DNA from 4 places in the Pantoea anthophila genome. Region 3 is predicted to be linked to each of the others. Evidence: predicted binding sites of a transcription regulator. Region 3 holds the regulator's gene; each other region holds the start of a gene.

Region 1 (7,595 bases), 1.2 Mb from region 3:
TCACGGCACAGTTGGCGACCGGGATCTGCCACGGTCCGACCATTTGATCGCGCGCCACCATGCCGGTCACGCTGCGGTCACCGATGGTGATCAGGAAGGTTTTTTCCGCCACGGCTGGCAGATGCAGGACACGATTGACCGCATCAACCAGGGTAATGCCGTCACGCTGCAGCGCGTTGCCCTGCGCCTGCTGCGTTACCACATCCCGCGTCATCTTCGGCGTTTTACCGAGCAGAACGTCAAGCGGCATGTCGATCGGCTTATTATTGAAATGCGAATCTTCCAGGCTCAGGTGCTGCTCTTCGGTCGCTTCACCAATCACCGCGAATGGAGCGCGTTCACGCTGGCAGATCGCTTCAAACTGCGCCAGCTGATCCGGAGCCACGGCCATCACATAACGTTCCTGTGATTCGTTGCACCACACTTCCAGCGGGCTCATGCCCGGCTCATCGCTCAGGATGTCACGCAGATTAAAGCGGCCGCCGCGGCCGCCGTCGCTGACCAGCTCTGGCATCGCATTGGAGAGGCCACCCGCGCCCACGTCGTGGATAAACAGAATCGGGTTCTCATCGCCCAGCTGCCAGCAGCGGTCGATCACTTCCTGGCAGCGGCGCTCCATCTCCGGGTTATCGCGCTGAACGGAGGCGAAGTCGAGGTCAGCATCAGACTGGCCCGAGGCCATTGATGACGCGGCACCGCCGCCCAGACCGATGTTCATGGCCGGACCGCCCAGCACCACCAGTTTGGCACCGACGCTGATTTCGCCTTTCTGCACATGGTCAGCACGGATATTACCGATGCCGCCTGCCAGCATAATCGGCTTGTGATAGCCGCGCAGTTCGGTGCCGTTGTGGCTGGTGACCTGCTCTTCGTAGGTACGGAAGTAGCCATTCAGAGCCGGACGACCAAATTCGTTGTTAAAGGCCGCCCCGCCCAGAGGGCCGTCGGTCATGATCTCCAGCGCGCTGACGATGCGAGCCGGTTTACCGAAGTCCTCTTCCCACGGCTGCTCAAAGCCCGGGATGCGCAGGTTAGAAACGGAGAAGCCGACCAGGCCCGCCTTCGGCTTGGAGCCGCGTCCGGTTGCGCCTTCATCACGGATTTCGCCACCGGAACCGGTCGCTGCGCCTGGCCACGGTGAGATGGCCGTCGGGTGGTTATGTGTTTCCACCTTCATCAGGATGTGCGCCGCTTCCTGATGCCAGCGATATTCGCTCTCTCCGGCGTCAGCGAAGAAGCGGCCCACTTCGGAACCTTCCATCACGGCGGCGTTATCTTTATACGCGGAGAGCACGTAGTCCGGCGTCTGCTCCATCGTGTTTTTGATCATCTTAAACAGCGACTTTGGCTGTTTTTCGCCGTCGATAATCCAGTCGGCGTTGAAGATCTTGTGACGGCAGTGCTCAGAGTTCGCCTGAGCAAACATATAGAGTTCGATATCGTTGGGGTTGCGCCCCAGCGCGGTAAAGGCCGTCACCAGGTAGTCGATTTCATCATCCGCCAGCGCCAGACCCAGCGTGGTGTTCGCCTGAACCAGCGCCTGACGGCCCTCACCCAGCAGATCGACACTCTTCACCGGCTGCGGCGTATGGTGCGCGAATAATTGCTCAGCCTGCGCCAGATCGCTGAAGACCGTTTCCATCATCCGGTCATGCAGCAGTGTGCTCAGCGCCTGCCACTGCGTTTCGGTCAGCTGCGGGGCCTGCACATAAAAGGCCAGGCCGCGTTCGAGGCGGCGAACCTGCGGCAGGCCGCAGTTGTGGGCGATGTCGGTGGCTTTGGATGACCAGGGCGAAATCGTACCGGGACGCGGGGTCACCAGCAGCAGACGGCCCTGCGGGGCATGTTCAGCAAGAGAGGGACCATATTTCAGCAGGCGCTGCAGACGGCTCTGTTCGTCTGCGCTTAACGGCGTGCTGACATCAGCAAAATGGATGTACTCGGCGTAAATATCACTCACCGGCAGATGAGCGTCCTGAAAGCGGGTCAGCAGTTTGTTTACACGAAATGCCGACAGGGCGGGCGAACCACGCAGAATTTCCATTACATAAGTCTCTCGTCAGGGCGCCGGGCGACGCTTGATTGGGCGCAACTAGGGAAAACGGGGCGTATTATAGAGAAAGCGCCTTCGCGACGAAACCGTTTGCGCACAATTTTTGGCGACACGGATTTGCCTGAAATTTGCGCAAAAGCTGCTATAAAAGTTGCTCAGCGTCATTTTGTTGCGCAAAATGCCCCTCGCTCTGGGAGTTCAAAGAAGACAAATACTGCCTTTAAAAGACAGAGGCCTTAGAGCCAGCGAGAGATAACTATTTGAAACGCCTAAAATTTAATTATCTGTTTATCGGTCTGGTTGCCGTGCTGTTAGCGTTAGCGCTGTGGCCATCCATTCCCTGGTATGGGGGTGGGCAGGATGCGATTTCACAGATTAAATCACGGGGAGTGCTGCGCGTCAGCACCATCAATTCCCCCCTGACTTACTACACCGTCAATCAATCTCCGGCCGGTATGGATTATGAGCTGGCAAAACGTTTTGCTGATTATCTGGGCGTAAAGCTCAAGGTCACGGTGCGCCCTAACCTGAGCGATCTGTTTGATGACCTGGATGATGGCAAAGCCGATTTGCTGGCCGCTGGCCTGAATTACAACAGCGAACGCCTGACCCGTTATCAGACCGGGCCGGGTTACTACAACGTATCGCAGCAGCTGGTCTACCGCGTGGATAAGCCTCGCCCCAAAAACCTCGGTGACTTAAAGGGGCGGTTAACGGTCGCGTCCGGATCGGCTTACCTCTCCACGCTGAAGAGTGCCCGTTCCAATCAGTTCCCCGATCTGGACTGGGCCATCTCCACCGACCAGAGCCCGAAAGCCCTGCTGGAAGCGGTGGCAGACGGCAAGCTCGACTACACCATTGGTGACTCCGTCACCATCGCCCTGCTGCAGCGTATCTACCCGCAGCTGGCGGTGGCGTTCGACGTGACTGATGAGGAGCCGGTCACCTGGTATGTGCGGCACAGCGACGATGACAGCCTAAATGCCGCGATGCTCGACTTCTTTAATGGCATGGGTGAAGAAGGCGCGATGGCGCGACTGGAGGAGAAGTATCTCGGCCACGTCGGCACCTTCGATTATGTCGATACCCGCACCTTCCTGCGCGCGATCGACAACACGCTGCCCGACATTAAGCCGCTGTTTGAGAAGTACGCCACCAGCATTGACTGGCGGCTGCTGGCGGCGATCTCCTATCAGGAGTCACACTGGAATCCTCAGGCCACCTCCCCTACCGGCGTGCGCGGCATGATGATGCTGACGCGCAATACCGCAGAGAGCCTGGATGTGGGCGACCGCACCGACCCTGAACAGAGCATTCGCGGTGGCAGTCAGTATCTGCAGGATATGATGTCGAAAGTGCCACAGACCATCCCGGAAGATGAGCGCATCTGGTTTGCGCTGGCCGCCTACAACATGGGCTACGCTCATATGCTGGATGTGCGGAAACTCACGGCCCGCCAGGGTGGCAATCCGGACAGCTGGGCGGATGTGAAGCTGAGGTTACCGATGCTGAGCCAGAAACGCTACTACACCCAGACGACTTACGGCTATGCGCGCGGGCATGAGGCCTATAACTATGTGGAGAACATCCGCAAGTATCAGATCAGTCTGGTGGGCTATCTGCAGGAGCAGGAGAAGCGCCTGGCACGCCAGGCGGCGGAGGCAGCAGCCGAGGCCGAACTGGCCAAAGGCTATCCGGCGGTGGAGCCGAAGATCGCCATGAACTAACTCTGGCGTTGCGCCTGACGCAACGCTTTTTTCTCTTCGCGACGCATACGAAAGAAGTCGCTCAGCATCGCAGCACACTCCTCCGCCAGCACGCCGCTCGCTAACTCAACCTGATGGTTCATGCCGGGGTGCCCCAGCACATCCAGCAGCGAACCCGCCGCCCCGCTTTTCAGATCGTGCGCGCCATAGACCAGACGGGTGATCCGGCTGTGCACCATCGCCCCGGCGCACATGACGCAGGGTTCCAGCGTCACATAGAGGGTGGTTTCCAGCAGACGGTAATTTTCCAGCACCTTGCCGCCCTGACGCAGAGCCATGATCTCCGCATGAGCGGTGGGATCGTGCTGGCCGATGGGCCGGTTCCAGCCTTCGCCGATCACCCGGTCATTCTGCACCAGCACCGCCCCCACCGGCACTTCGCCCTGCTCCCAGGCCCGGCGTGCCAGGCTGAGCGCATGGCGCATCCAGTATTCATCTTGTTGTTTCATGCAGACCACTCCGGGCGACAGAAAAGCGGCGCATTATAACGGGTGCCAAAACTTATTCCAGCTGTTGCAGCTCACCTGCCGGTGTCACGCGCCAGCGATGCTGGCAGAAAAACAGCAGCGGGTTATCCTGTTTGCTGTCGCTGTAGCCGCTGTAGAGCTGTAACGGCGTGCCGATTTTCTCTTCGAGCTGGGCGACTTTTTCATGGCCGAGGCAGCGCATGGCCAGCACCCGTCCCCCCCATCCGCGCCGCATCTGACTGGCAATCAGCTTCACGCGCGGCAGAAAGGCGGAGTCATAGTAGACCTGCTCCACCAGCGACTGAGGCGATCCGGTGATCAGCCAGACATCGGCGTCATCACTGCCGAGGTAGTCGGTCAGGCGCTGCTGCACCACCGGAAAGGCGGTAACCCGCTGGCGAAACCACCGGGCAAACTCCGCCTCAAGACGCAGCAATGTCTGCTCTGAACGGCCAAAGGTAATCGACCAGAGCAGCAGGCTCATGGGCCAGCGGGCCGCCCGGCCTTTAAACAGCAGGCCGATCCCCACCACCGGCAGGAGGGGCACCACCAGCACCAGATTAAGCGGTCGCCGGCGCAGCAGATAGCGCATAAAGGTGCCGAACATGTCCTGCTGGTGCAAAGTGCCATCCAGGTCGAAAAATACGATGCGACGTTGTGTTCCCCTGGTCAAACAACTCTCCTTCGGGTCTGGTTCCGGAATAATAAAGAGTAGTGTAGCCATCATCAGGCGTAACGGCGATGAGTGTCATTTTTAATTCCGATGACTACAATGCCTGATGAATAGTTTATTCTTCTCCGATTATCCCCTGAATGATGAGGATTGGGCATGAGTTCACTGCTGCGCATTCGCCAGCTTTATCCACGTCTGGCACTGAACGAGCGCCGGCTGGCCGATTTTTTACTGTCGCAACCTGACAGGGCACGTCATCTCAGCTCGCAGAAGCTGGCAGAGGAGTCCGGCGTCAGCCAGTCGAGCGTGGTGAAGTTTGCGCAGAAGCTGGGATACAAAGGATTTCCGGCGCTGAAGCTGGCGCTGAGTGAGTCGCTGGCGGACAAGGATGCCATCACGGTGCATAACCATATTCTCAGCGACGACCCGCTCAAAATGGTGGGTGAAAAACTGCTGACCGAAAAGCTGTCGGCGATCCGCGCTACGCTGGATATCAACAGCGAAGAGAAGCTCAACGATGTGCTGCAGCTGCTGAAGAATGCCCGGCGTATTCTGCTGGTGGGGATTGGGGCGTCAGGTCTGGTGGCAAAAGACTTCTCCTGGAAGCTGATGAAGATCGGGATCAATGCCGTGGCGGAGCAGGATATGCACGCCCTGCTGGCCAGCGTCCAGGCGATGGGGCCGGGCGATGTGCTGCTCGCCATCTCCTATACCGGTGAACGGCGCGAGATCAATCTGGCCGCGCAGGAGGCCGCTGAGGTGGGTGCGGATGTGGTCGCCTTTACCGGCTTTACCCCGAATACGCTGCAGCAGAGCGCCAGTTACTGCCTCTATACGGTGGCGGAAGAGCAGAGTACCCGCAGCGCGGCGATCTCCTCGACGACGGCTCAGCTGGCCCTGACCGATCTGCTGTTTATGGCGCTGGTGCAAAACGATCCGGAGCGCGCCTCCAGCCACATTCGCCACAGCGAGGCGCTGGTGAAAAAGCTGGTCTGATCAGCGGGAGCGCGTATAATACCCGCGCTTTTTCTGTTGTTATCAGGTGGGAAACATGGCGTTATTGATTACGTCCAGATGCATTAACTGCGATATGTGCGAACCGGAGTGCCCGAATCAGGCGATCTCACTGGGCGAGGCGATCTATGAGATAGATGTCAGCCGCTGCACCGAATGTGTCGGCCATTATGAGGCGCCAACCTGTCAGCAGGTCTGCCCTATCGATAACACCATCATCGTTAACCCACAGCACACCGAATCACGCGATGCGCTGTGGGAAAAGTTTGTGCTGCTGCACGGCTAGTTTTCGATAATCACCGTGGCGCAGGCGTAGTGCCGTTCATCTGCCAGCGTCACGTGTACCCGGCTGACGCCCAGCTGCTGTGCCACTTCCGCCGCGTGCTGGAAGAAGCGTAATCCCGGTTTTCCCAGCGCATCGTTGTAAACTTCAAACTGATTAAACGCCAGGCCACCGCGAATGCCGGTACCAAAGGCCTTGGCCGCCGCCTCTTTCACCGCAAATCGCTTGGCGAGAAAACGCACCGGCTGCTGATGGGCCTGATACTGCTGCCATTCGGCTTCGCTCAGCACCCGACGCGCCAGACGATCGCCGGAGCGCTCAATCACCCCGGCAATGCGTTCAATCTCAACGATGTCCGTGCCCAGTCCCAGAATAGCCATCAGCGACGGGCTTCACGCAGCAGCTGCTTCATCTCTCTGACCGCTTCCGGCAGGCCACTCATCACCGCACGACCGATAATGGCATGGCCGATATTCAGCTCATGCATCTCCGGCAGTGCCGCAATGGGCAGGACGTTGTGGTAGGTCAGGCCGTGACCGGCATTCACCTTCAGCCCCAGGCTGGCGGCAAAGGTCGCGGCGTGGCGGATGCGGGCCAGTTCCGCCTCGCGCGCCAGCCCTTCCGGTGCTTCGGCGTAGGCACCGGTGTGAATTTCGATATAGGGCGCACCGCTGGCAACGGCGGCTTCGATCTGACGGTGGTCGGCATCAATAAACAGCGACACCAGAATGCCCGCATCACTCAGCAGTCGCACCGCTGCAGTGATCTTCTCCTGCTGCCCTGCCACATCCAGGCCGCCTTCAGTGGTGACCTCCTGACGCTTTTCCGGCACCAGGCAGCAGAAATGGGGCTGAATATCGCAGGCGATACCGATCATCTCATCGGTCACCGCCATCTCCAGATTCATACGGGTCTGGATGGTGTCGCGCAGAATACGCACGTCGCGGTCAGTGATGTGGCGGCGATCTTCCCGCAGATGCACCGTGATGCCATCTGCGCCCGCCTGCTCAGCAATAAACGCCGCCTGCACCGGATCGGGATAATTTGTCCCACGGGCGTTTCGCACCGTGGCAATGTGATCGATATTGACGCCTAACAGCAACTCAGCCATGACTATCCTCACTTCTTTTCCATCGGGGTGTTGAGTGTACCGCGCCCATGTCAGCAGGCGGTACGACCAGCGCTATTCATCTGTCTGTTCGGGCTTCTTCTTCGGGATAAACTGGCGAAACAGCTCCTGACTCTTCAGCGGCTTGCCGCCCAGATAGGGCTTCAGGGCGATGCGGGTAAAACGCTTCGCGGCGCGCAGGCTCTCCGCATCGGGAAAGTCGCGTTCATA
Region 2 (7,595 bases), 1.4 Mb from region 3:
CTTCCATGGTATGGGTTCTCTTCTTGTCGTCTTGTGACCCCCTTATCGATGGCGGCGCGGACTGACGCCGATCGCGACAGGCGACAGGCGGTGAGTTCAGTTCCGGCCCCGCAGAATCAGGGAAGTGTTTGCACTCTTTTTATTCTGGTCCGCGTCAGCGACGCGGCCGCTGGCTCATCCGGCCAGTTTTGTGGGTGTGATCCCCGCAGGGATCGGGCAGTGATAGGGCTGCCCGGCGCGTGCCTTCTGAAATTCGGCCTGGCATTCCGCCAGCGCCTGCTCATCCTGCAGCAGCGTGGTCACCGTCGCCGCCATCACTTTGCCCGCCAGCAACATGCCCTTATGCGCGATCGTGGTGCGGCCCTGCGCCACCAGTTGCCAGGTGTGCAGCGGCGTGCCGAAGGTAAAGCAGGGCGCAAAGCACTGTGCCGTCGGCGTGACCCAGCTGACATCGCCGACATCGGTGGAGCCATAGAGCAGGTCGCGGGTGACGGCATAGGGCGCGACCTGATCCATAAACAGCCTCTCCCCCAGTTGCTCAGCCCAGGCGTGACCGGCTTCGCCACCGATACGGGCGGCGTTCAGGCGGGCATTACGCAGATCGTCATCGGTCAGAGTGGCACGCAGTTCAGCCGCGAACGCGCGCTCTTCGTCGCTATAGTCCGGCAAACCAAAGTGATGCAAATAGCGCTCCATGACCGCTTCCAGGGCGCGATTAGGCACATAGTCAGAGCAGGCTTTGTCAAAACGCACGGTCAGGGTCGTGTCCGTCATCAGGGCGGCACCCCGGGCAATATTGATCACCCGCTGATAGATCGCCTGCGCCTGTGGCAGCGATGGCGCGCGGATCAGGTAGAGCACCTCCGCATCGGCCTGCACCACATTTGGCGAGACGCCGCCGCTGTTGGTGATGGCGTAGTGCAGACGTGCCTCCTGTTCGATGTGCTCGCGCAGAAAGTTGGCCCCGGTATTCATCAGCGTGACGGCATCCAGTGCGCTGCGGCCCAGATGGGGAGAGTTAGCGGCATGAGCCGCGATCCCTTTGAAGCTGAACGCGGCCTGAATATTGGCGAGCGTGCGCAAATTGAACATGCCGCTGAAACCTTCCGGATGCCAGGTCACGGCGGCATCCACATCGTCAAACAGGCCCTCACGCACCATAAAGGTCTTACCCGATCCCCCTTCTTCGCCAGGGCAGCCATAAAAACGCACGGTTCCGCCAGCGTGATGCTGCTCCATCCAGGCTTTAACCGCACAGGCCGCCGCCACGCCGGCGGTGCCGAGCAGGTTGTGGCCGCAGCCGTGTCCGTTGCCGTTCACCTCCAGCGGTTCTGGCCGGACGCATCCGGCCTGCTGGCTGAGACCGGCCAGCGCATCAAACTCCCCGAGGATGGCGATCACCGGTTTGCCGCTGCCGGCGCTGGCGATAAAGGCGGTGTCAATGCCGCCCACGCCGCGCTCCACGATGAACCCGGTTTCGGCCAGCGCGTCGGCCAGCAGGGCCGAGGAGCGGGTTTCGGCAAAGCGGGTTTCCGGCGTATCCCAGATGGCGTCGCTGAGCGTGCTGAAACGGTGCTGATGGCGGTCGATATAGTCGGCAATAAAGGCTTCCATCATCGTGTTTCACCATACTGCGCCTGATTGAGCGCCAGCGTCGCCAGCAGCGTGATGGCGTCCGGCATGACCTGCTCATCAAAGTCGAATCGGGCATTATGGTGGCCCGCCGCCAGGTCACAGCCGAAAATGACGTATGAGGCCTGGCCGCCACGCTGCCTGACCCGCTCCATCATATAGGTCGCATCTTCTGATCCTGCCGCCTGCGCTTTGCGATCGACCACGGAATCAAAGATACCGAGCGCGTCTGCCTGCTGGTGAATGAAGTCGACCCATGGCTGCGTCGGGGTGCAGCTGCGCGCCGCACCCATCAGCGTCACCTGCTGCTTAACACCATACATCGCCGCCGCACCGGCAATCACCCGCAGCGCCTGCTGATAAATATCGTCGTTAACCTGATTGGTGATGCCGCGGGTTTCGACCTTCAGCAGGGCGCAGTCGGCGACCACGTTACGGCCAGTTCCGGCCTGCAGCACGCCGACATTCACCCGCGCCACGCCGCCGCTGTGCTGGGCCAGGCCATGCAGGGCCAGCGTCGCCTGAGCCGCCGCCAGCAGGGCATTGCGTCCCTCTTCCGGGCGGCCACCCGCATGGGCGCCGACGCCGGTGAAGTGGACATCCAGCTTGGTGGTGGCGAGAAAGCTGTCGCTGCCGCACACCACTTCGCCCGCCGGCACGCCGGTGCCAATGTGAATCGCCGTGAAGCGATCCACATCATCGACCACGCCCGCCGCTACCATCGCTTTCGCGCCGCGTACACCCTCTTCAGCAGGCTGAAAAATCAGTTTGATGGTGCCGCTGAGCCGCTCTTTCATCGCCATCAGCACTGAGGCAAGCCCCAGCCCGATGGTGGTGTGGCCATCATGACCGCAGGCGTGCATCATGCCCGCATTGCAGGAGGCGAACCCTTCCCGCTGCGGCAGATGATCGCTGGCCTGGCTCTCATTGAGATCCAGTGCGTCCATATCCACGCGGAAGCCCATCACCGGGCCAGGACGGCCGGTTTCCAGCGTCGCCACGATGCCGCAGAATCCGCCGGAAAAGTGGCTGATCCACTGCGGCAGCGCGCCCTGTTGTAACGCCCGCGCCTCCTGCTGTTTCAGCACGGCGGCGTCGGGCAGGCCCATCCGCGCCTCTGCGTCGATCACTTCACGCCCCAGCTTTAGCTGATAACCGAGCTGATGCAGCTCTTCAGCGACCAGCGTGGCGGTGCGAAACTCCAGCCAGCCCGATTCGGCGTAGTGATGGAAGTCACGACGCCACTGCTGAAGCTGCGGCAGCCTTGCACTGACGTGGTCGGAAAGGGTTTTCATCGGCTCTGTCCTCGTTGTTGGTTTTTTATGCACTGCTTCGAATCTACACAATGGAATTGCCGGGCATAAGATGCGAATATCTTGTGACTGATAAACAACGGTTATCACAGAAGTTATGTCCGCTAATCTCAAGCTTCATCAACTGCGTGCGTTTGTTGACGTGGCGCGGCAGGGCAGTATCCGTGCGGCAAGCCGTGTTTCGGGGCTGTCGCAACCGGCGCTGACCAAAGCGATTCAGGAACTGGAGCGTGAGCTGGGGGCAAAGCTGTTTATCCGCCGCCAGCAGGGCGTCGTGTTGACCGATATCGGTGATAACTTTTTCCGTCATGCCAGCCTGGTGCTGGCGGAGCTGCGGGTCGCCGAAGAGGATATCCAGCAGCGGCTGGGGCGGGGCGGGGGGCAGGTGAATATCGGCATCGGCAGCAGCGTGGCGCGTACCGTTATGCCGCAGGTGATCAACCAGTTTCATCGGGAATATCCGCTGGTCAAGGTGCGCATCGTCGAAGGCCAGCTGGTGTCGATGGTGCATGAGCTGCGTCAGGGAACGCTCGATTTCACCATCAATACTTATGACCAGAGTCATCTCGATCAGGAGCTGATGTATGAGCGCGTGATGGAGCGGGAATATAAGGTGGTGGTTCGCAAAGGCCATCCGCTGGAAAAAGCCCGTTCACTGGCGGCGTTGCAGCAGGCGGACTGGACCATGCCGACGCCGAAAGGCAGCTATTACCGCCTGTTGCACGACCTCTTTGGCGAGCGCGGCATGGCACCCAAAATCGTGGTGACCTGCGAAACCTTTATGGCCTGTACCAGCCTGGTGGCGCAAAGCGATTTCATCAGCATTCTGTCAGCCGATGTGATTGACGATCCGGTTCTGGGACGGTCGCTGGTGGCGCTGACGCTTGACGAACCCCTGCCGAAAGCGATTTTTTATCTGATTCAGCGTAAGGAGACCGCGCTGACGCCCATGAGCAGCTATATGGCGCAGCTGTTTCGCCGTTATTGTCAGTAAAATCAGCGAGTAAAGTCGATCGTCTACACTCTTAGGGTACTGTAAAAATCCAACCGACAATATAGAGGTGAAGATGCAAGTCAGTCCTTATCTGTTTCTCTATGGCCGTTGTGAAGAGGCTATCGACTTTTACCTGCAGGCGACCGGGGGCGAGTTGCTCGCGAAAATGAAGTTTGGTGATATGCCGGATCAGGGAGAGCAGGTTGGCGATCAGTCCGCAGCGCCGCAGCCACCCGAGAAGATCATGCATGCGCAACTGCGTATTGGCGACGGCGAGCTGATGCTCAGCGACGGTAACACCGATCAGCCACCGGCGTCGGAACATGCCGGTTATGCGGTCAGCCTTTCCACCACCGATGTCGAAGAGGGTAAAGCGTGGTTTGAAAAACTGTCGGCAGGCGGCAAGGTGACAACGGAGTGGCAGGAGACTTTCTGGTCGAACGGCTTCGCCATGTTTATCGATAAGTTCAACATTCCGTGGCGCATCAATGTGGAGAAGTCGCAGGATTAAGCGGCTGACGGACGTCACAGGACGTGACGTCTTACCAGCAGAAACACAAGGCGGCGACGCGATAAAGCGCCGCCGCTTTACATCAGAAGTTGTAACCCGCCACCAGGTAGTAACCCCAGCCGGTCGATTTCAGCTCAAACGGCCCGTTGCCGAAGTTAACTTCCTGACCATCTGCCCACTGTCCGCCGTTGTGGAAATAACGCGCCACCGCAGAGAAGTGCCAGTGATCGTAGCCCAGTGACAGAATGTGGCTGGAGGCGATGGAGTTGCTGGTGCGTGATGCGCCGCCTTTATCGCGCAGATCGGAACCCCAGTCGAAGTTAGTGAAGCCGACATAGCCCAGATTACCGCCCCACAGCGTCGTGATCGGGACGAAGTATTTCACTTTGAAGCGATAGCCATCCCAGCTGTTCTCGTTCGCCGCACCGTAGTTTTCCCACTGATATTTGGCATAGACGTTCAGCGACAGGCCGACATCGCTGTGCGTATCGATATCGGTGCCGAGACCCATATACCAGGTGTTCTGGCGGCTGTCGCTGTTGCGGCCCATATCGTAGATGTAGTTGTTAGCAAAATACCACTCTTTGAACGGACCAAACGCCAGGCTGGTGCCGGTCAGCTTGTCGATCGAGAAGCGCGGCTCAATTTCCATGAACATCGGGGAACCGTGGTCGAATACGCCGTTGGCGTTGCTGTTGCCGACGCCGAAGAAATTAGGTACGTCGAGATAGCCGTAAAAGTCGAACCACTCTTTTTTCGCAAACGCTTCATATTCCAGATAGACGTCGTTGTTGAACTGCGGTCCGAAACGGGTGTGGTAGCTGCCTACCACGTTAACGCTCTGATGCCACCAGTCAGAGAGATACTGCGGATCGCTTTCTGCGGCCTGCGCAGCACCACTCAGTGAACATGCCAGCACGGCACCTGCTATCAACGTTTTATATTTCATTATCATCAGCCACATGCTTTTGACCGCCGCACAGCAGACGCAGTCAGAGAGAAATCGGTCCCTGGAGGGAATGAGGATGTCAGCAAAAAACAGCCGGTTGTTCAGCCCGCGTAGCGTGCCTGTAACAGATCGATAGAAAATAGATTTTGCTCACGTTTGTCAAAAAGTGTTGCATTACAATTCAACTAAAATGTGATGCACTTCACAATTAAGACCATGATCGAACGGAACCAGGCAACCGTTTACGTTGTCTGGTTCGTGATCAAAAAGGCGGGATCAGGGAAAAGTGACGCGAACCTGTAAACCACAGATCGCACCCTGTGGGGTCAGACAGTTGGAAAGGGCGACGTGAATCTGATGTTTCTGAGCGACGTTACGCACGATGGATAATCCCAGCCCGCTGCCCTGGGCTTTCACGTCAGGCGAGCGGGTAAAACGATCAAATGCGCGCTCGATAAAGGATTCCGGCATGCCTGGCCCGTTATCGACAATATCGACCACCGTTTTGCCCGCGACCCGATGCAGCAGCACATCGACCAGACTCCCTTCCGGCGTGTGCAACATGGCGTTACCAATCAGGTTGTCAAACAGGCTGCGCAGCTCAGAACGACTGGCCTGCAGACGATACTGGGCAGAGCCGTTAAAGCCGATATCGATGCCGCGCTTGTCTGCCACCACCATCAGCTGCTCAATGCTCTCCTTGAGCAGATCTTCCAGGTCAATATGCTCGACGCTGGCGACCACACTCTGGTCATCCTGGCGCGACACATTGAGTAGCTGTGTGACCAGATGACGGGTGCGCGTGACGCCCGCTTCCAGCTGGCTGAACTGCCGGCTCGCTTCGCCCGGCTGGATATGCTGGCGCAGATTCTCCAGCTGTAAGGTCACCGCCGTTACCGGGGTGCGCAGCTCATGGGCGGCGTCCTCCAGGAACTGACGCTGAGAGGACCAGGCCTCGCGCAGTTTACTCAGCAACGAATTGTAGGCAGCCACCAGCGGCAGGATCTCGTCCGGCAGCCCCTCCGGCGAGACGTTGTGCGGATGATGGGTCTCCTGCGCCGCGATCTGACGCGAAGCCACCTGCAGATCGCGGGTGATCTTGCGTACCACCAGCCAGATCACCAGCAGCGACAGCGGCATCATCAGGATCATCGGGATAATCGCCGCCAGCGCCCGCTTGACCATCGTGGACTTCATGTAGCTGAGGTTGTGCATGACCTGAATGGTTTTGATCGCGCTGCCGGGCAAACCGGGCCGGGTGTAGATCCGCCATTCACAGTCGCGGCACTGGCCGACATGCACGTCGCGGTAACCCCGCTGGTTCTGTAACGGGGCCGCCAGCTCCGGCCAGGAGCTGGCACGCAGCTGTCCGCGATCGTCCCACAGCTGAACCACAAACGCGCTTTTCGCTTTATCCGGCGCAATCAGCATCGGCATCAGGGCGGGCATCTGCTTATTGGTGGACCAGGCGTCCGCGATTTTTGCCAGCTGATCGTCCTTCATGGTGCCGACCATATCGCCGTAGCAGCTGAAGAAATACCAGGTGACACCGCCAATCATCAGCAGATGAATAATCAGCAGCGTAGAGAGCAGTTTATTACGCAGCGAGCGCATAAAGGTGAAGGGTTTCATATGGCCGGAACCCGCCAGCCCAGGCCACGCACGTTGCGGATCACGTCGTTATCCAGCTTGCGGCGCATGCCGTGAATCAGGACATCCACCGCATTGCTGCTGACTTCATCGCCCCAGCCATAGATGCGGTTTTCCAGCTGCTCGCGCGACAGAATGGCACCGGGCCGCTCCAGCAGGGCGTAGAGCAGGGCATACTCGCGCGCGGTCAGCTGCTCGCGCTGCCCCTTGTAGAGCACTTCGCGGGTCATCATATCCAGCTGAACATCCCCGCTGCCCAGCACCGAATCTGCCGCGCCGTGGCGGCGTCGGGTAATGGCGCGCATCCGGGCCATCACTTCCTGGAGGTCGAATGGTTTAAGCAGGTAGTCGTCAGCGCCGCTGTCGAGCCCCTGAATGCGCTGCGCCACCGTGTCGCGGGCAGTCAGAATCAGCACGGGCGTGGAGTCGCCGCGCCCGCGCGCCCGGCGCAGCACCTGTAACCCGTCATCGCGGGGTAAGCCGAGATCGAGCAGCACGCAGCTGTAGCCACCTTCGCTCCAGGCATTGTGGGCAAAGACGCCATCG
Region 3 (7,595 bases):
CGCTGCGGGAATGGAGTTTGACAGCAGTCAGGCACACTCGGCGCTATATGATACGCAGCAGACCGCAACGCTGTTCTGTGAGCTGGTGAACCGCTGGAAGCGGCTAGGTGGCTGGCCCCTGCCCTTTGCCGAAGGCGATGCAGACGCCAGCGCCTCCGTCTGAGGAATGCCACAACGAAAAAGGCCGACATTGCGTCGGCCTTTTTTTATTCTGCTTCTTTAAATTTTTCTGCGGTCTCTTTAATCAGCGACTGCAGTTCACCACGCTGTAACATCTCAACGATGATGTCGCATCCACCGACCAGTTCACCGTCTACCCACAGCTGCGGGAAGGTTGGCCAGTTGGCGTACTTTGGCAGCTCTGCACGAATGTCCGGGTTCTGCAGAATATCCACGTAAGCAAAACGCTCACCGCAGGCTGACAGTGCCTGCACCGCCTGTGCAGAGAAGCCGCAGCTTGGCAGCTTCGGAGAACCTTTCATGTACAGCAGGATCGGGTTTTCTGCGATCTGGCGCTGAATTTTTTCTACAGTACTCATAATTGCCTTCCTTAATTCGTCACTTCGTGTTTGTTTATTGTAGCGACTTCGCAGCGTGACTGAAAACGAGATTTTGATCGCTGCCTGCTGAAATCGCCATCCTGGTTAAGTCATGACAGGCACAGCGTGAATTTCTGATTATTAACAGCCGGTAACAGATTAATAATTCGTAATAATTTCGTTGATATAAGACGCTGAAAATGTTCATTTTCAGCACAATCGCGTGGGTTGCAAAGATTAACAATAAAAGGCATTACAGTTTTTAAAAGAACTGGACTAGAATGGCTTCGGCGCTGATCCTGGATCAGATTAATCTCAACTTTGTCGCGGTGCGTAGTGGCCCTGACAACTTAACTACTTAATGGACTATGCGTTTAATCATTACGCTTTTTATGCTGGCCTTTGCGCAACTGTTCTTCAACATCGCCGCCGCGTCTCCGCACGCTCCGGTGAACGTCAGTACGCATAAAGCAGAGAAAAAGAGTGCGCGCGAGGATGAGCGCCGCAAACGTCGCGTGGTGAAAACCACGACAAAAAAAACCCGTCTCAGCCCGGTTCAGAAACTCAAAACGAAAAAACAGAAAAAAGTTGAACTGACCGCTAAACAGACACCTGCCAAAAAAACCTCGCTTAAGACCGCCCGACTCAGCACCAAAGAGAAAAAACGCTACGGCCACCAGCGCCTGCTGAAAAACGCCGATGCCAGCGAGACCGGCACCATTAAAATGAGCAAATCTCACCGTCAGCGCTACCAGAAAGCGCGTGAAACGGCGATGACCAAGCTCATGGGCCAGCTGGGCAAACCTTATCAGTGGGGCGGCACCTCCCCCCACACCGGCTTCGACTGCAGCGGTCTGGTCTGGTACGCCTATAAAGATCTGGTGAAGTTTAAAATTCCGCGCACCGCTAACGAGATGTATCACCTGCGTGACGCTGCCCCTATCAAACGTGAGTCACTGGAAAAAGGCGATCTGGTCTTCTTCCGCATTAATGGCCGCGGAACCGCGGATCACGTCGGGGTTTACCTGGGTGACGGCAAGTTTATTCAGTCACCGCGTACCGGCAAAGATATTCAGATCAGTGCGTTAGGGGAAGATTACTGGCAGCGTCACTACATAGGTGCGCGTCGTGTAATGACGCCGAAAACCATTCGCTGAGCTGATGCAGCGTCAGAAAAAAGCCGGGAGAAGTCCCGGCTTTTTTATCAGTGCAGTACAGCGGTAAAACTAAAGGCCACAATCATCAGCAGGCAGCCGACAGTGGTCATTAACGCCAGTTTAAGATCGGTACTCATGGGTTGCTCCTTAACCACATAATCATTGTGGTTATTCTATTTTCCCACAGCTGTGGGTAAAAATCTCGTTTTATCCGTTCAGCCTTGTTAGAATCCCGCCCTTGTTGCGCAACGCGCGCAGCCCTGATTCCGTTTGCGCACTTTTTCAGGCATTTATTCTCCGTCGGCCGCCGGTTTAATGCGCCATAACACGGCATTTTTGCGGAAAATACCCTGAGCAGACGCAAACGTTTAACACTACGCTTATCATACAGTTAGATAAGTCCTGGAGTCCGATTTTCATGGCAACAATTAAAGATGTGGCAAAACGCGCTGGCGTCTCCACGACCACGGTTTCGCACGTCATCAATAAAACCCGCTTCGTGGCTGAAGAGACGCGCGATGCGGTCTGGCAGGCGATCAAGGAACTGCACTACTCGCCGAGCGCCGTGGCGCGCAGCCTGAAGGTGAATCACACCCGGACGCTGGGGCTGCTGGCCACCTCCAGCGAAGCGCCCTATTTCGCTGAGATTATCGAAGCGGTCGAGAATCACTGTTTTGACAAAGGCTATACGCTGATTCTGGGGAATGCGCATAACGATCTGCAAAAACAGCGCGCCTACCTCAGCATGATGGCGCAGAAGCGCGTCGATGGTCTGCTGGTCATGTGCTCTGAATACCCGGACGACCTGCTGCAGATGCTGGAAGAGAACCGCAATATCCCGATGGTGGTGATGGACTGGGGCGAGTCGCGCGCCGACTTCACCGATACGGTGCTGGATAACGCCTTCCAGGGTGGCTATCTGGCGGGACGCTATCTGATTGAGCGCGGCCACCGCGACATCGGCGCCATCCCCGGTCAGATGGAGCGCAACACCGGGGGCGGACGTCATGCCGGTTTCCTTAAGGCGCTGGAAGAGGCGGGCATTCAGCCGCGCGCCGAGTGGATCGTGCAGGGTGACTTTGAGCCGGAGTCGGGCTATCAGGCGATGCAGCAGATCCTGTCGCAGAAGCAGCGCCCGACGGCGGTGTTCTGCGGTGGCGACATCATGGCGATGGGGGCGATTTGCGCCGCTGACGAGATGGGTCTGCGGGTTCCACAGGACATTTCGGTGATCGGTTATGACAATGTGCGCAACGCGCGCTATTTTGCGCCCGCACTGACCACCGTCCATCAGCCCAAGGCTCAGCTGGGTGAGAAGGCGCTGGATATGCTGCTTGATCGCATTACCAGCAAGCGCGAAGTGTCGCAAACGATTGAAGTCCATCCCACGCTGATTGAACGCCGTTCAGTTGCGGATGGTCCGTTCCGCGACTATCGCCGTTAATCCTCGCTTAACCACTCCTGATTAAGCGTTTGCGCATCACCCAGATAGCTGAGTAACCAGCCTGTTGCCGGTGATGCGCGATCCTCTGCCCAGCTGACACAGCAGGGGCTGTCCGGAAACGCCTGCGGCAGCGTGAGCTCCACCAGCGCGCCGCTGTCGAGCAGTGGCCGGGCCAGATGGCCTGGCACCATCGCCACGCACAATCCCGCCTGCACACACTCCAGCCCGGTTTGCCATTCCGGCACCACCAGCCTGCGCTGATTGTCCAGCGTCCACGTCATGCGCCGCGGCAGCGCCCGTGACGTATCCTCCAGCACCAGCGACGGCCAGTGACGCAGCGTGTCATCATCAATCCGGGTTGCCTGCGTCAGAGGATGATCGGGTGCAACCACGCAGCGCCAGTTGAGCTTCCCCATATCCCGAAACGCAAACCGTCCGCCAACCGGTATCGCCTGGGTCGCACCAATCGCGACATCGACCCGGCCATCGGCCAGGGCATCCCAGACCCCGTTGAAGACCTCATAGCTGATGTGCAGCTCCATGTCCGGGAAGTGGCGATAAAAATCTTTAACCAGCTGCCGGGTACGCTGCGGTTTGGCGATGCGGTCAACGGCAATGCTTAGCTGTCCGCGCCAGCCGTTAGCCAGCTGCTGACACTGCTGCCGGGTTGCGAGCATTTTTTTGATGACGCTGCGCCCTTCCCTGACAAAATGCTCTCCCGCCGGGGTCAGTACCACTTCACGGTGCTGACGCTCAAACAGCGGCACCGCCAGCCAGGTTTCCAGCTGGCGAACCGTATAGCTGATGGCAGACGGCACCCGATGTAACTCCTGCGCGGCGGCGCTGAAACTGCCCCCGCGTGCAACCGCGTCAACCACTTCCAGTGCATACTCTGACCACATAATCTGCCTTCAAAAATTTTAACAGCAACCGGCAAATATTACCGTTTCACAGCCGCAAACGCACCTTTTACACTCTGCCGCGTTTACCCTGCAAAATGAGAATCTGATGTTGTCGAATATAGGATTTATGCCCTACCTCGCTCTGCTCAGCATGCTGGGCTTTTTAGCCACCGATATGTACCTGCCCGCCTTTGGCGCGATGCAGGAGACGTTCCGCACCTCGCCCGGCCTGATCAGCGCCAGCATGAGTCTGTTTCTGGCCGGCTTCGCCTGTGGTCAGCTCTTCTGGGGCCCGCTCTCCGATCGCATCGGCCGTAAACCCGTGCTGCTGGCCGGGCTGGCACTGTTCGCCGCTGGCTGTGCGGGTATGCTGTGGGTGAATGATATCTTTCTGATGCTGGCGCTGCGCTTCATTCAGGCGATTGGTGTCTGTGCTGCCGCCGTAAGCTGGCAGGCGCTGGTCATCGACCGCTATCCGGCGGCGCGCGCCAGCAAAGTGTTCGCCACGATCATGCCGCTGGTGGCCCTCTCACCGGCGCTGGCACCGCTGCTCGGGGCATGGCTGATCGGCCATTTCCACTGGCGTTCGATTTTCCTGGTGCTGACCCTGATTGCGGTGGCGCTGATTCTGGTCACGCTGCGTCTGCCCGCGGTGAAACCCGCTCCGCAGGAGAAAGGGGCACAGCCGGGCTTCTTCACGCTGCTTAAATCCCGCGTCTACAGCGGTAACGTACTGATCTACTCCGCCTGCTCCGCCAGCTTTTTTGCCTGGCTGACCGGCTCACCCTTTATTCTGGCGGGCCTGGGCCTTTCCCCCGCCGACATTGGCCTGAGCTATCTGCCACAGACGCTCGCCTTTTTAATCGGTGGCTTCGGCTGTCGCGCCCTGCTCAACCGCTTTAACGGCGCACAGCTGCTGCCCTGGCTGCTGGGGGTCTACAGCCTGAGCATTCTGGCACTGTTTGCGGTCGCGCTTTCGGGTCAGGGAACGCTGCTCAGCCTCATGGTGCCGTTCTGCGGAATGGCGCTGGCTAACGGAGCGATCTATCCGATTGTGGTCTCCAGTGCGCTGATGCCCTTCCCGCACGCTACCGGCAAAGCCGCCGCGTTGCAGAATACGCTGCAGTTAGGCCTCTGCTTCCTCGCCAGCCTGGCGGTGTCGGCGGGATTAACTCAGGCACTGCTGACCACCACGCTGATTATGACAGTGACGATTCTGCTCGCCCTGATCGGGTACGTCATGCAGCGCGCCGCAAGCGCACAAACTGTTGTTGCCACTGCGCAACCTGCCTGCCAGGATAATCATTAAGACGCTAACTTTTTAGTTAGCGCCCTAACAATAAGTCATTGAATATTGACCCGCGTGAGAATATACTCATCCGGGTCAACAAATCTGTAATAAATCAACAATATAATAACGTAATAATCTGATTGGCACGCTGTTGCCGGGACGGTATTCGCACGCGTTATTCCCTCTTACCGGCCCTGCTTCAGCCTGTTCCAGTCCTCTGTATCTTACAGATAATCGGTTTGCGGAATCCTCCGTGACGTTTCTCAATGCCTGACGAATTGGCTATTCTTTGTTCAGGTTCAGATTGGACAGGTGGTGGAAAAGCTATGAGTTCATCTTACGCAGAAGCAGTGACTCCTGAAGATAATCATTGGTATCGCATCGTTCACGAACTGCTGGAAAAAGCGGACATCGAAATAAATGGCTCACGTCCATGGGATATCCGCATTCATCATCCCGGTTTTTTTAAGCGTGTTCTGCAGGAGGGATCGCTGGGGCTGGGCGAAAGCTATATGGAGGGGTGGTGGGACTGCGACCGTCTGGATATGTTCTTCCACCAGGTGCTTAAACATAAACTGGATCAGCAGCTCCCGCACCATTTCAAAGATACCCTGCGCATCGCCGCCGCCCGCTTAACCAACCTGCAGTCCCGCAAGCGGGCCTGGATCGTGGGCAAAGAGCACTACGATCTCGGCAACGATCTTTTTTCACTGATGCTTGACCCTTACATGCAGTACTCCTGTGGCTACTGGAAAGAGGCCACGACGCTGGCGTCGGCGCAGGAAGCCAAGCTGGATATGATTTGTCGTAAATTAGCGCTGGAACCCGGGATGTCGCTGCTGGATATCGGCTGCGGCTGGGGCGGACTGGCGGAATTTGCCGCACGTCATTATGGCGTCAGCGTGCATGGCGTGACTATCTCGGCCGAGCAGCAGAAGCTGGCGCAGCAGCGCTGTGAAGGGCTGGATGTGACGATTCTGCTGCAGGACTATCGCGATCTGAACGAGCAGTTTGACCGCGTGGTGTCGGTCGGTATGTTTGAGCATGTCGGGCCTAAAAACTACGCGACCTATTTCGACGTGGTCGATCGTAATCTTAAGCCTGACGGGATTTTCCTGCTTCACACCATCGGCGCGATTAAAACCGATATGCGCGTTGACCCCTGGATCGATAAGTATATTTTCCCGAACGGCTGCCTGCCTTCGGTGCGTCAGGTGGCCGATGCCAGCGAGCCCCATTTTATTCTGGAGGACTGGCACAACTTTGGCGCAGATTACGACAGGACGCTGATGGCATGGCATGAACGCTTTTTGCAGGCCTGGCCTCAGCTGGCTGAGAGTTATGGCGATCGCTTTAAGCGTATGTTCGCCTACTATCTCAACGCCTGTGCCGGTGCGTTTCGCGCGCGCGATATTCAGCTGTGGCAGATCGTCTTCAGTCGTGGCGTAGAGGGGGGATTGCGCGTGGCGCGGTAGAGGATTCGAAGGCCTGCCGAAGTCAGACCCGCGTTAACCGCAACGGAGAAGTTAAAGGCACAGGGAACAGGGTCAGAAGAGGAAAGCGTCACGCGCCAGGGAGGGCGCGTGTCGAGCGTGTCAGGGATGACGGCTTTTGCGTCTTTCCGATCTGACCCTGTTTCCTGCGCAGGTGCAATCTCACAGCGAATCGGGTCAGCGGTTCAACAGGCGCTGTCACGCCTGATATTAACTCTCTGCGGCAGGTTGTCCGGTCAGCGCGCTCATGGCTGCCGCGGCATCACGCTGGGCGAGCACGCGCTCCACGGTCTCGACGATCGCCTGAGTATGTGGATCGATCTCAATATTGACCCGCTGTCCAAAGGTCTTCGCCCCCAGCGTGGTGCGTTCCAGCGTTTCCGGGATCAGATAGACGCAGAACTTCGTTCTGGTCACATCCCCGACCGTCAGGCTGATGCCGTCGATACCGACGAACCCTTTATGCAGAATATATTTCATCTGCGCCGGGTCCTGGATTTTAAACCAGACTTCGCGGTTATGTTCTGACTGGATAATTTTGCAGATCTCAGCCGTGGTCATAATGTGACCCGACATCAGATGCCCGCCGATTTCATCGCTGAATTTTGCTGCCCGCTCGATATTGACCACGTCGCCCTCACGCAAATCGCCGAGGTTCGTCACCCGCAGCGTCTCTTTAATCAGATCAAAGCTGACGCGATCGCCGTCGATTGCCGTCACGGTTAAGCAGCAGCCGTTATGCGCGACGGATGCGCCCAGCGCCAGACCC
Region 4 (7,595 bases), 1.5 Mb from region 3:
CACTGACCGCCCTGCCGGTTGACGCCGGGCTGCCGCTGAACACTCTGCCCCTGATGCACCATCCGCTCTGCGTGCTGCTGCCCCGGCATCCGGCGTGGCTTGGCCGCCAGCAGATTGGACTGGCTGAACTGGCGCAGCATCCGCTGCTGATTTTCAACGAGGAGTTTTCGCTGAACCGTCAGCTGATGCAGGCGTTTCAGCGGCTCAGTCTGACGCCGACCATAGCGGTGCGCAGCGGCCAGTGGGACTTTCTGGCGGCGATGGTGCAGGCGGAAATGGGGCTGGCGATTCTGCCGGAACCGATCTGTCAGCGGCTGGATAAGCACTCTTTATTGTGGCTGCCGCTGGAGTCGGAGCTGAAGTGGAGTCTGGGTCTGATCTGGCGGGAAGGCAGTTATCTGTCGCGCAGTGCGCAGGCGTGGATAGCATGCTGTCGCGAGCACTGGCCGGATCAGCCGCCGCGTCTGTCGGTGTAGCAGGCGGGCGCGCCGCGTTATCGCAGACGCGCCCGTTGCGGATTACTCCTCTTTTTCGATCAGCAGCGCTTCCAGCAGGTCCAGGTCGTGCAGTAATTTCTGCATCGTCTCATTGGAGATCTGCTGAGTGGCGCGCAGATGATAGACCTCGGCGCGTTCGGCGCGCAGCCCGGTCAGGCGGAAGCGACGCTCCAGGTTTTCAGCGAACAGCGCATGTTCGAGGTCGTTCTTCCCTTCGGCGCGACGACGTAAGTTGCCGATCACCCGCAGGCTCACCTCTTTCAGCAGCTCCGGATCGATATTCTCTTCCGACTCCTTCTCCAGCCGCTCTTCCATTTTGTGCAGGCTCTCAATCGCGGCTCCTGCCATGACCGCACGGGCGTTCTGCAGTTCGCGGCGATGCGCACCCTTGTCGATGGTATCAATGCCGCGCAGCAGAATCGGCAGGATCACCACGCCCACCAGCAGCGAGAACAGAATCACCCCGGTTGCAATAAACACCAGCTCATAACGCGCCGGGAAGGGTTCCCCATTGCTCAGGAACAGGGGAATTGAGAGCACACCCGCCAGGGTAATCGCACCGCGGACACCGGCAAAAGAGGCGATCAGCAGTTCGCGCAGCGAGTAGTTGGAGAACTCCAGCGGCTTCTTCTTCAGCAGGCGTTTGCTGAAGCGCTGCATAATCCACAGCCAGCCAAAACGCACCAGCATCAGCGCCAGATAGACCAGCGCGATATCAGCGAACAGCATCCAGAGTTCGACGTTAGGATCGGCCTGCGCCTGGTCAACCGAGGTCTGCAGAATGTCCGGTAACTGCAGGCCAAGCATCAGGAAGACCATGCCGTTAAAGACAAACTCCAGCATCTGCCAGACGCTGTTGGCGCGCAGACGCATCGCCAGCGGAGCCTGACGGATAATGCCGGAGCGGGTGATGGTCATACCGGCCGCCACGGCTGCCAGGATGCCTGACACACCCAGATGTTCGGCAATCAGGTAAGAGGCGAACGGCAGCAGCAGCAGCAGAACGGTCTGGGTCGCCGGGTCGTCACCGCTCCAGCGACTGAGCAGGCGCAGCGATTTCCCGTAGAGCCAGCAGACCGCCACACCCGCCACCAGACCACCGACGGCGACTTTCAGGAATTCAATGCTCGCGCCGCCCCAGGTAAAGACCATGGTGCCCATGGCGACAGCCACGGCAAACTTCAGCGACACCAGGCCCGACGCGTCGTTCATCAGTGCTTCACCCTGCACGATCGACATAATCTTTTTGGGAATGCGGCCTTCACCGACGATGCCGGAGAGCGCCACGGCGTCGGTGGGCGACAGTACCGCCGCCAGTGCAAAAGCGGGGATCAGCGGGATACCTGGCACCATCCAGTAGATGAGATAGCCGATACCAATTACGGTAATCAGCACCAGTGCCAGCGCTAAGCCGATAATTTCACGACCGTGATGCAGGAACTCACTGATCGGCGTCTTCCAGCCATCCGCGAACAGCAGCGGCGGGATGAACAGCACCAGAAACAGCTCCGGGTCAAAGTCGACATGCAGACCAAACGTCGGCCAGGCCAGCAGCGCACCTGCGGCGATCTGGACAAGGGGTAACGGGATCTGAAAAGGGAGAATGCGGGCCGCGACGCCGGAGAGCGACACGACCAGCGTCATGATGAGAATAGTAAAAAAGATTTCCATGCTTTCCTTAGGCGTCGTTTCTTTCAGTCATTGGTTAAGCGATAAAGTGTAAAACAAACGGCGATGAAGGGTGTCAGCTACGCGTGCGACGAGGAGGAAAAAAGTGAAAAATTCCGGACGCATTGTTACACGTCCGGTTCAGCAGTCAGATCGCCCAGCCTCCGGCATAAAACGCCACCAGCGCAACGGCAATCACGACGGTGCCGACGTTGAGCCTGCGCCACTCGCCCGCGAAAAGGCGGCCCACCACCAGGCTGGCAAACCCAATCATGATGCCGGTCACGATGTTGCAGGTGAGCACGATGATCACCGCCGTTAACAGACCCGACATCGCATCGACAAAATCAGCGAAGTCGATTTTTGCCACGTTGCTCAGCATCAGCAGACCCACATACATCAGGGCAGGTGCCGTGGCGTATGCCGGTACCAGGTAAGCCAGCGGCGACATAAACAGAATGGCCAGGAACAGCAGGCCGACCACAATGGCGGTCAGACCCGTTTTGCCGCCCGCCGCCGTTCCCGCCGCCGACTCGATATAGACCGCCGCCGGCGACGCGCCGACCAGACCGGCGAACAGGCTGCTGACAGAGTCCGAGGTCAGGGCACGGCCGCCATTGATGATCTGGCCCTGCTTATCCAGCAGATTAGCTTGCCCGGCCACGGCGCGAATGGTGCCGGTGGCATCAAAGACCGCCGTCATGACCAGTGCCAGCACGCTCGGCAGCACCACCGGCTGCAGGGCACCCATGATATCGAGGCTGAACAGCAGCGACTGTCCCTGCGCATCTCGCAGGTCAGGCAGCGCAAACAGCCCGTGATACGTCACCGCCGGGTCAAAGATCAGTCCCAGCAGTGAAATAGCGATAATCGTCAGCAGGATGCCGCCCGGCACCCGGCGCTTCTCCAGCCCGATAATCGCCGCCAGACCCAGCAGGGTCATCATCACCGGAAAGGTGGTGAAGTGGCCCAGGGCGACCGGCAGGCCGGGAGCCGGATTTTTAACGACCAGGCCCACGCCATCCGCCGCAATCAGCAGCAGAAACAGACCAATTCCGACGCCGGTGCCGTGCGCCACCCCCATCGGCAGGTTGCGCAGGATCCACGCACGGATACCGGTGACGGAGATCAGCGTAAAGAGCAGGCCCATCAGGAACACCGCACCCAGCGCGACCGGCACGCTGATGTGCTGACCCAGCACCAGGCTGAATGCGGTAAAGGCGGTTAACGAGATCGCGCAGCCAATCGCCATCGGCAGATTGGCCCATAAGCCCATCAGGATAGAACCAAAGCTGGCGACCAGACAGGTGGCGACAAAGACGGCCGTCGGGGAGAAACCGGCTTTGCCCAGCATCCCCGGCACGACGATTACGGAGTAAACCATCGCCAGAAAGGTGGTGAGTCCGGCCAGAATTTCCTGACGCACGCTGCTGCCTCGCGCCGAGATCGAGAACCAGGCGTCCAGTTTTCCACTGGCCGGGCGTGATTCAGTTGACATAATTGAGCCTCAAAAATTTTTGTTGTGTGGATCGCTCTGCGGCCATCGCTGTCCCTGGAATAAGCGGGTAGACGGTAACCCTGACCGGATGGACCCGGCAGGCAAACGTTTACCTTGCCGCAGAGTGTGGGTCGCTCAAGGCGGCCGGATAAAAAGGCAGGCGATTATCCGGCGTTTGGCGGCACAGTTTCAACTGTCAGAGGGAGATTGTTCAGCATAAAGATCCGCGGTTCGCGGCGAAAAAGCGTGCAGCCGGGATCAGTGCAACGCGCTGACGCATTGAAGTTAAAGCGGTTTCTGGCGGACATGGCACCGGCATAGCTGTGAAGAGAGACGGCTCGCCGGGCGAAAAAGAGGATCAGCCTGGCAGCGAAAGCTCGCCGCCCTGAGCGATCGCGCGCTGCCAGGCGGCGCGCTGCTGCACGGTCTCTAACCATTTCCGGGTGGCGGGCATCTGATCCAGCCCGGCGCGCTGCGCCAGTGCCAGCAGTGGAAAGCTCATCTGGACATCGGCTATGGAGAAGCGCTCACCGGCAAACCAGGGGTTAGCTGCCAGATGCTGTTCAATCATCTTCATGTGCGGCTTTAGCTGTTTATCCAGATACGCCTTCTGCACCCCTTTCCCGAATGCCGCCCCGACCGGACGCAGCAGCCACGGCACCGGGGCTTTGCCCATCTGCCCGAAGATCAGCTTCATCACCAGCAGCGGCATCAGCGATCCCTCGGCATAGTGCAGCCAGTAGCGGCACTGCAGACGTGACGCCTCATCACTGATTTTCAGCCGGAAGGTGTGATCGTAGTTCTCTTCCAGGTATTCCAGGATGGCTCCCGACTCGGCCACAACCCGGTTGCCGTCGGTAATCACCGGCGATTTCCCCAGCGGATGCACCTTTTTCAGCGCCTCCGGGGCCAGCATCGTCGGTTCGCGTTGATAGCGTTTAATCTGGTACGGCACTTCCAGCTCTTCCAGCAGCCACAATACGCGTTGCGAGCGCGATTGCTCAAGATGGTGAACGGTGATCATCATGATTCCCTGTGTTTTGACCTCTCTTCAGTATAGACGTCACTCCACATCCGGATGTTTATCATCCTGTTCCGGGTCCAGCAGCACCGCACCCGACCCCTGCTCGCCCAGCCGGTCTCCGGGATTACGCAGCGGGCAGTCGCGCATCGACAGGCAGCCGCAGCCGATACATCCATCCAGATCGTTGCGCAGGCGGGTCAGGGTTTCGATGCGCTTATCCAGCTCTTCGCGCCAGTGCCGGGTCAGCGCATCCCATTCCGGTGTCGACATCCGTTTGTCAGCCGGGATGTGATCGAGACTGTCGCTGACCGTCGCCAGCGGAATACCGATGCGCTGAGCAATCTTGATAATCGCCACGCGTCGCAGCACGTCACGACTGTATCGCCGCTGATTGCCGCTGTTACGCGTGCTGAAAATCAGCCCTTTGCTTTCATAAAAGTGCAGTGCCGACACCGCCACACCACTACGGCGCGCCACCTCACCCGGTGTTAACACCGGTTTGGGATAGTTGCGTTCTTTTTTCATCAGGCCCTTTACCTCAAGTTAACTTGAGGAATTATACTCCTTCTCTATCAAAACGACGAAACTCCCTATATCACTTATTAAGCACCAGAAGGATGAGGCCATGATGCAAGAAGAGATCATTCATTCCCTGACGCACTGGATTGACCAGAACCTCGACAAGAGTCTGTCGATCGATGAAGTTGCCGCTAAATCGGGTTATTCAAAATGGCACCTGCAGCGTATGTTCCGTACCGTGACGAAACAGACGCTGGGTGGCTATATTCGTGAGCGTCGCCTGACCCTGGCAGCAGAAGCGCTGTCGCAGACACAGCGCCCGGTTTTTGATATCGCAATGCAATATGGCTACGACTCGCAGCAGACCTTCTCCCGCGTGTTTCGCCGCCAGTTTTCGCAGACGCCAACCGCCTACCGGCATACCATGCGACGTCAGGCGATTCAGCGCCCTCGCCTGCTGAGCTTTGGCTGCAACGACGGCATTGGCAGCTATACCCAGCGCACCACCGGTGAGTGCTGTCCGGTTCGCTGACCGGCAGATGCGCCTGCAACAGGCGCATCTGACTGAATTTCCCGCATTTCCTCCCCTGCCGTTCATTTTTCCCCCGCTCCAGCTGCCATACCAGAGTCAAATTTTGTTCAAAATTTAAAATCGGGTGATATAATGTGACCCAAGTCACACTTTGAACCTGGTTTGACGGCGAAAAAGCCCCTCCTGACACGCTTTTCTGCCGCCGGTGATGTCCGCGAATTGTCAGGAATCCTTACTGATATTGAGGTCCACCGATGGCCACGTTAACCGCCAGTTTTCTTGTTATGCGCTGGGAGTTGCTGAGCGCAGTTCTGATGTTTTTTGCCAGTACCCTGAAAACCCGACTGCGTCAGGATAGCCGTCATGTGATGGCGTTTATGTGTGGCGGGATTGGTTTAGGTGTGACCTGCTGGTTTGTGACGGGGCTGATGGGCATCACCCTGAGCATGGAAAACGTGCATAACTTTCTGGAAATCTCAAAGCATGCGTTTATCGATGTGATGAGCCAGGCACCTGCTGACTGGCCGATGCCCTGATCGATTGCGATAATCCCCAATCGACAGGCATAAAAAACCCCGCTGCGCGGGGTTTTTTATATTGCTGTGTGTTTAAATTTTCTTCAACATGGCAGGGATATTCACATCCTGCACTGTAACGCCCGGGCTCTGCGTTCCGCGGCGGTCCTGAATCCACATATCTCCCATCATCTGATTTAAACCGCGATCCAGTCCGGTGACCAGTCCTGCACCCGGGGTGAAGGTCAGCTCACCAAAGTAGATCCGCTCGTCATGGATATACCAGTCCACGCGCACATAGTCGAAATCACTGGCCAGCTTCTTGCTCAGTTCGAGCGCATGTTCCAGTGACGGCATGATCGGTGAGACATCCAGCCCGGTGTCACGAATCTTGTGATACGCCTCCTGGAGGTTGTTCACGTAGAAATTCATCGACAGCAGCGGCTGGCAGCGGTTGTAGATCACCTGCAGCACATATTCAAACCGGCCATCACGCTTGTTGAACATATGGAACTTGTAATCGATCGGCGCGCTTTTGCCATCACCAATGTACTTCTCCACCAGAATACGTGGCTTGATGTAGCGATAGTGAATCTCACGCGCTTCGTTGGCGAAGTCGGTCTTCAGCCAGCGATAGCAGTCATGAATGATCTGCTGCTTGCGCAGGGCATCCGGCTCTTCCAGCAGGATCTCTACCATGTTGGAGGCGTGGTTCGGTTTAATCACCGTCCCCTTCCAGCAGGGTAAGCTGTTCAGCGTGGTCGGGTCAGTGGTTTCGTGTACCAGCGGGATCAGGTACTCATCACCGATTTTCTCAGCAATGAATTCGCGCACCGAGTACTTATCTGACAGGCGACCGTAGTTCTGGTAATCGCCGAAGATAAACTTACGGTACAGCACCTTCTCGTTGAACACTTTTGGCTGACGCAGATTGGGCAGTTTTCTGAACTTGTGGAAGTAGTAGATGCGATCCTGATAAGCCCAGGGCATCTTCTTAATAAAATACTGCACACTTCTTCTGAGTTCTTCTTTCAACTTGAGCATATCTGACCTCATTTGTAGGTTTTGTAGTTGAGTGAGGAAACCTGAATCTTTTGAATGACGCCGTTTTTAAAGAAGTAATTCATTACGGTCAGGGACAAAAGTTCTGAAAGGAAAACGCTCCACGCGGCCCCCATGATGCCGTGACCCTGGATCAACCACCAGGAGAGCGGCAAACTGATGACCATCAGACAGACGATTTTCCTCAGCAGGTAATTGAATCCTCCCTCTTTAACCATGTAGCGATAGGCTACGGTCCCCATTGCCGAAAAGCTGGTGGCTATCGACAGCAACGTAATGA

Evidence for each region. The regulator PurR, encoded in region 3, represses purine synthesis genes. The targets are predictions, from matches to a motif close to CANGCAAACGTTTGCNTG.
Region 1: purL (phosphoribosylformylglycinamidine synthase) is a predicted target of PurR. The motif match lies at 2,133-2,150, and genes of this name have one in related genera.
Region 2: OJ965_RS19290 (nucleoside-specific channel-forming protein Tsx) is a predicted target of PurR. The motif match lies at 5,631-5,648, and genes of this name have one in related genera.
Region 4: OJ965_RS19435 (NCS2 family permease) is a predicted target of PurR. The motif match lies at 3,762-3,779, and genes of this name have one in related genera.

The regions. Positions count from the first base shown of each region.
Region 1 is NZ_CP110473.1:985,185-992,779, reverse strand. It holds gene purL (phosphoribosylformylglycinamidine synthase) at 1-2,044, opposite strand, end outside; gene mltF (membrane-bound lytic murein transglycosylase MltF) at 2,314-3,780, shown strand; gene tadA (tRNA adenosine(34) deaminase TadA) at 3,777-4,268, opposite strand; gene yfhb (phosphatidylglycerophosphatase C) at 4,321-4,959, opposite strand; gene OJ965_RS07250 (MurR/RpiR family transcriptional regulator) at 5,116-5,955, shown strand; gene OJ965_RS07245 (YfhL family 4Fe-4S dicluster ferredoxin) at 6,011-6,259, shown strand; gene acpS (holo-ACP synthase) at 6,256-6,636, opposite strand; gene pdxJ (pyridoxine 5'-phosphate synthase) at 6,636-7,367, opposite strand; gene recO (DNA repair protein RecO) at 7,440-7,595, opposite strand, start outside.
Region 2 is NZ_CP110473.1:3,592,998-3,600,592, reverse strand. It holds gene abgT (p-aminobenzoyl-glutamate transporter) at 1-7, opposite strand, end outside; gene OJ965_RS19310 (M20 family metallopeptidase) at 175-1,617, opposite strand; gene OJ965_RS19305 (amidohydrolase) at 1,614-2,927, opposite strand; gene OJ965_RS19300 (LysR family transcriptional regulator) at 3,043-3,939, shown strand; gene yjdN (VOC family metalloprotein YjdN) at 4,013-4,450, shown strand; gene OJ965_RS19290 (nucleoside-specific channel-forming protein Tsx) at 4,533-5,399, opposite strand; gene OJ965_RS19285 (sensor histidine kinase) at 5,676-7,031, opposite strand; gene OJ965_RS19280 (response regulator) at 7,028-7,595, opposite strand, start outside.
Region 3 is NZ_CP110473.1:2,161,094-2,168,688, forward strand. It holds gene rnt (ribonuclease T) at 1-163, shown strand, start outside; gene OJ965_RS12595 (Grx4 family monothiol glutaredoxin) at 207-542, opposite strand; gene OJ965_RS12600 (C40 family peptidase) at 908-1,696, shown strand; gene cydH (cytochrome bd-I oxidase subunit CydH) at 1,744-1,833, opposite strand; gene purR (HTH-type transcriptional repressor PurR) at 2,115-3,140, shown strand; gene punR (DNA-binding transcriptional activator PunR) at 3,137-4,042, opposite strand; gene punC (purine nucleoside transporter PunC) at 4,149-5,351, shown strand; gene cfa (cyclopropane fatty acyl phospholipid synthase) at 5,660-6,808, shown strand; gene OJ965_RS12630 (riboflavin synthase) at 7,037-7,595, opposite strand, start outside.
Region 4 is NZ_CP110473.1:3,626,793-3,634,387, forward strand. It holds gene OJ965_RS19425 (LysR family transcriptional regulator) at 1-476, shown strand, start outside; gene OJ965_RS19430 (Na+/H+ antiporter) at 519-2,168, opposite strand; gene OJ965_RS19435 (NCS2 family permease) at 2,314-3,663, opposite strand; gene OJ965_RS19440 (glutathione S-transferase family protein) at 4,022-4,687, opposite strand; gene soxR (redox-sensitive transcriptional activator SoxR) at 4,727-5,212, opposite strand; gene soxS (superoxide response transcriptional regulator SoxS) at 5,313-5,738, shown strand; gene OJ965_RS19455 (YjcB family protein) at 5,993-6,274, shown strand; gene OJ965_RS19460 (ATP-grasp fold amidoligase family protein) at 6,347-7,297, opposite strand; gene OJ965_RS19465 (oligosaccharide flippase family protein) at 7,306-7,595, opposite strand, start outside.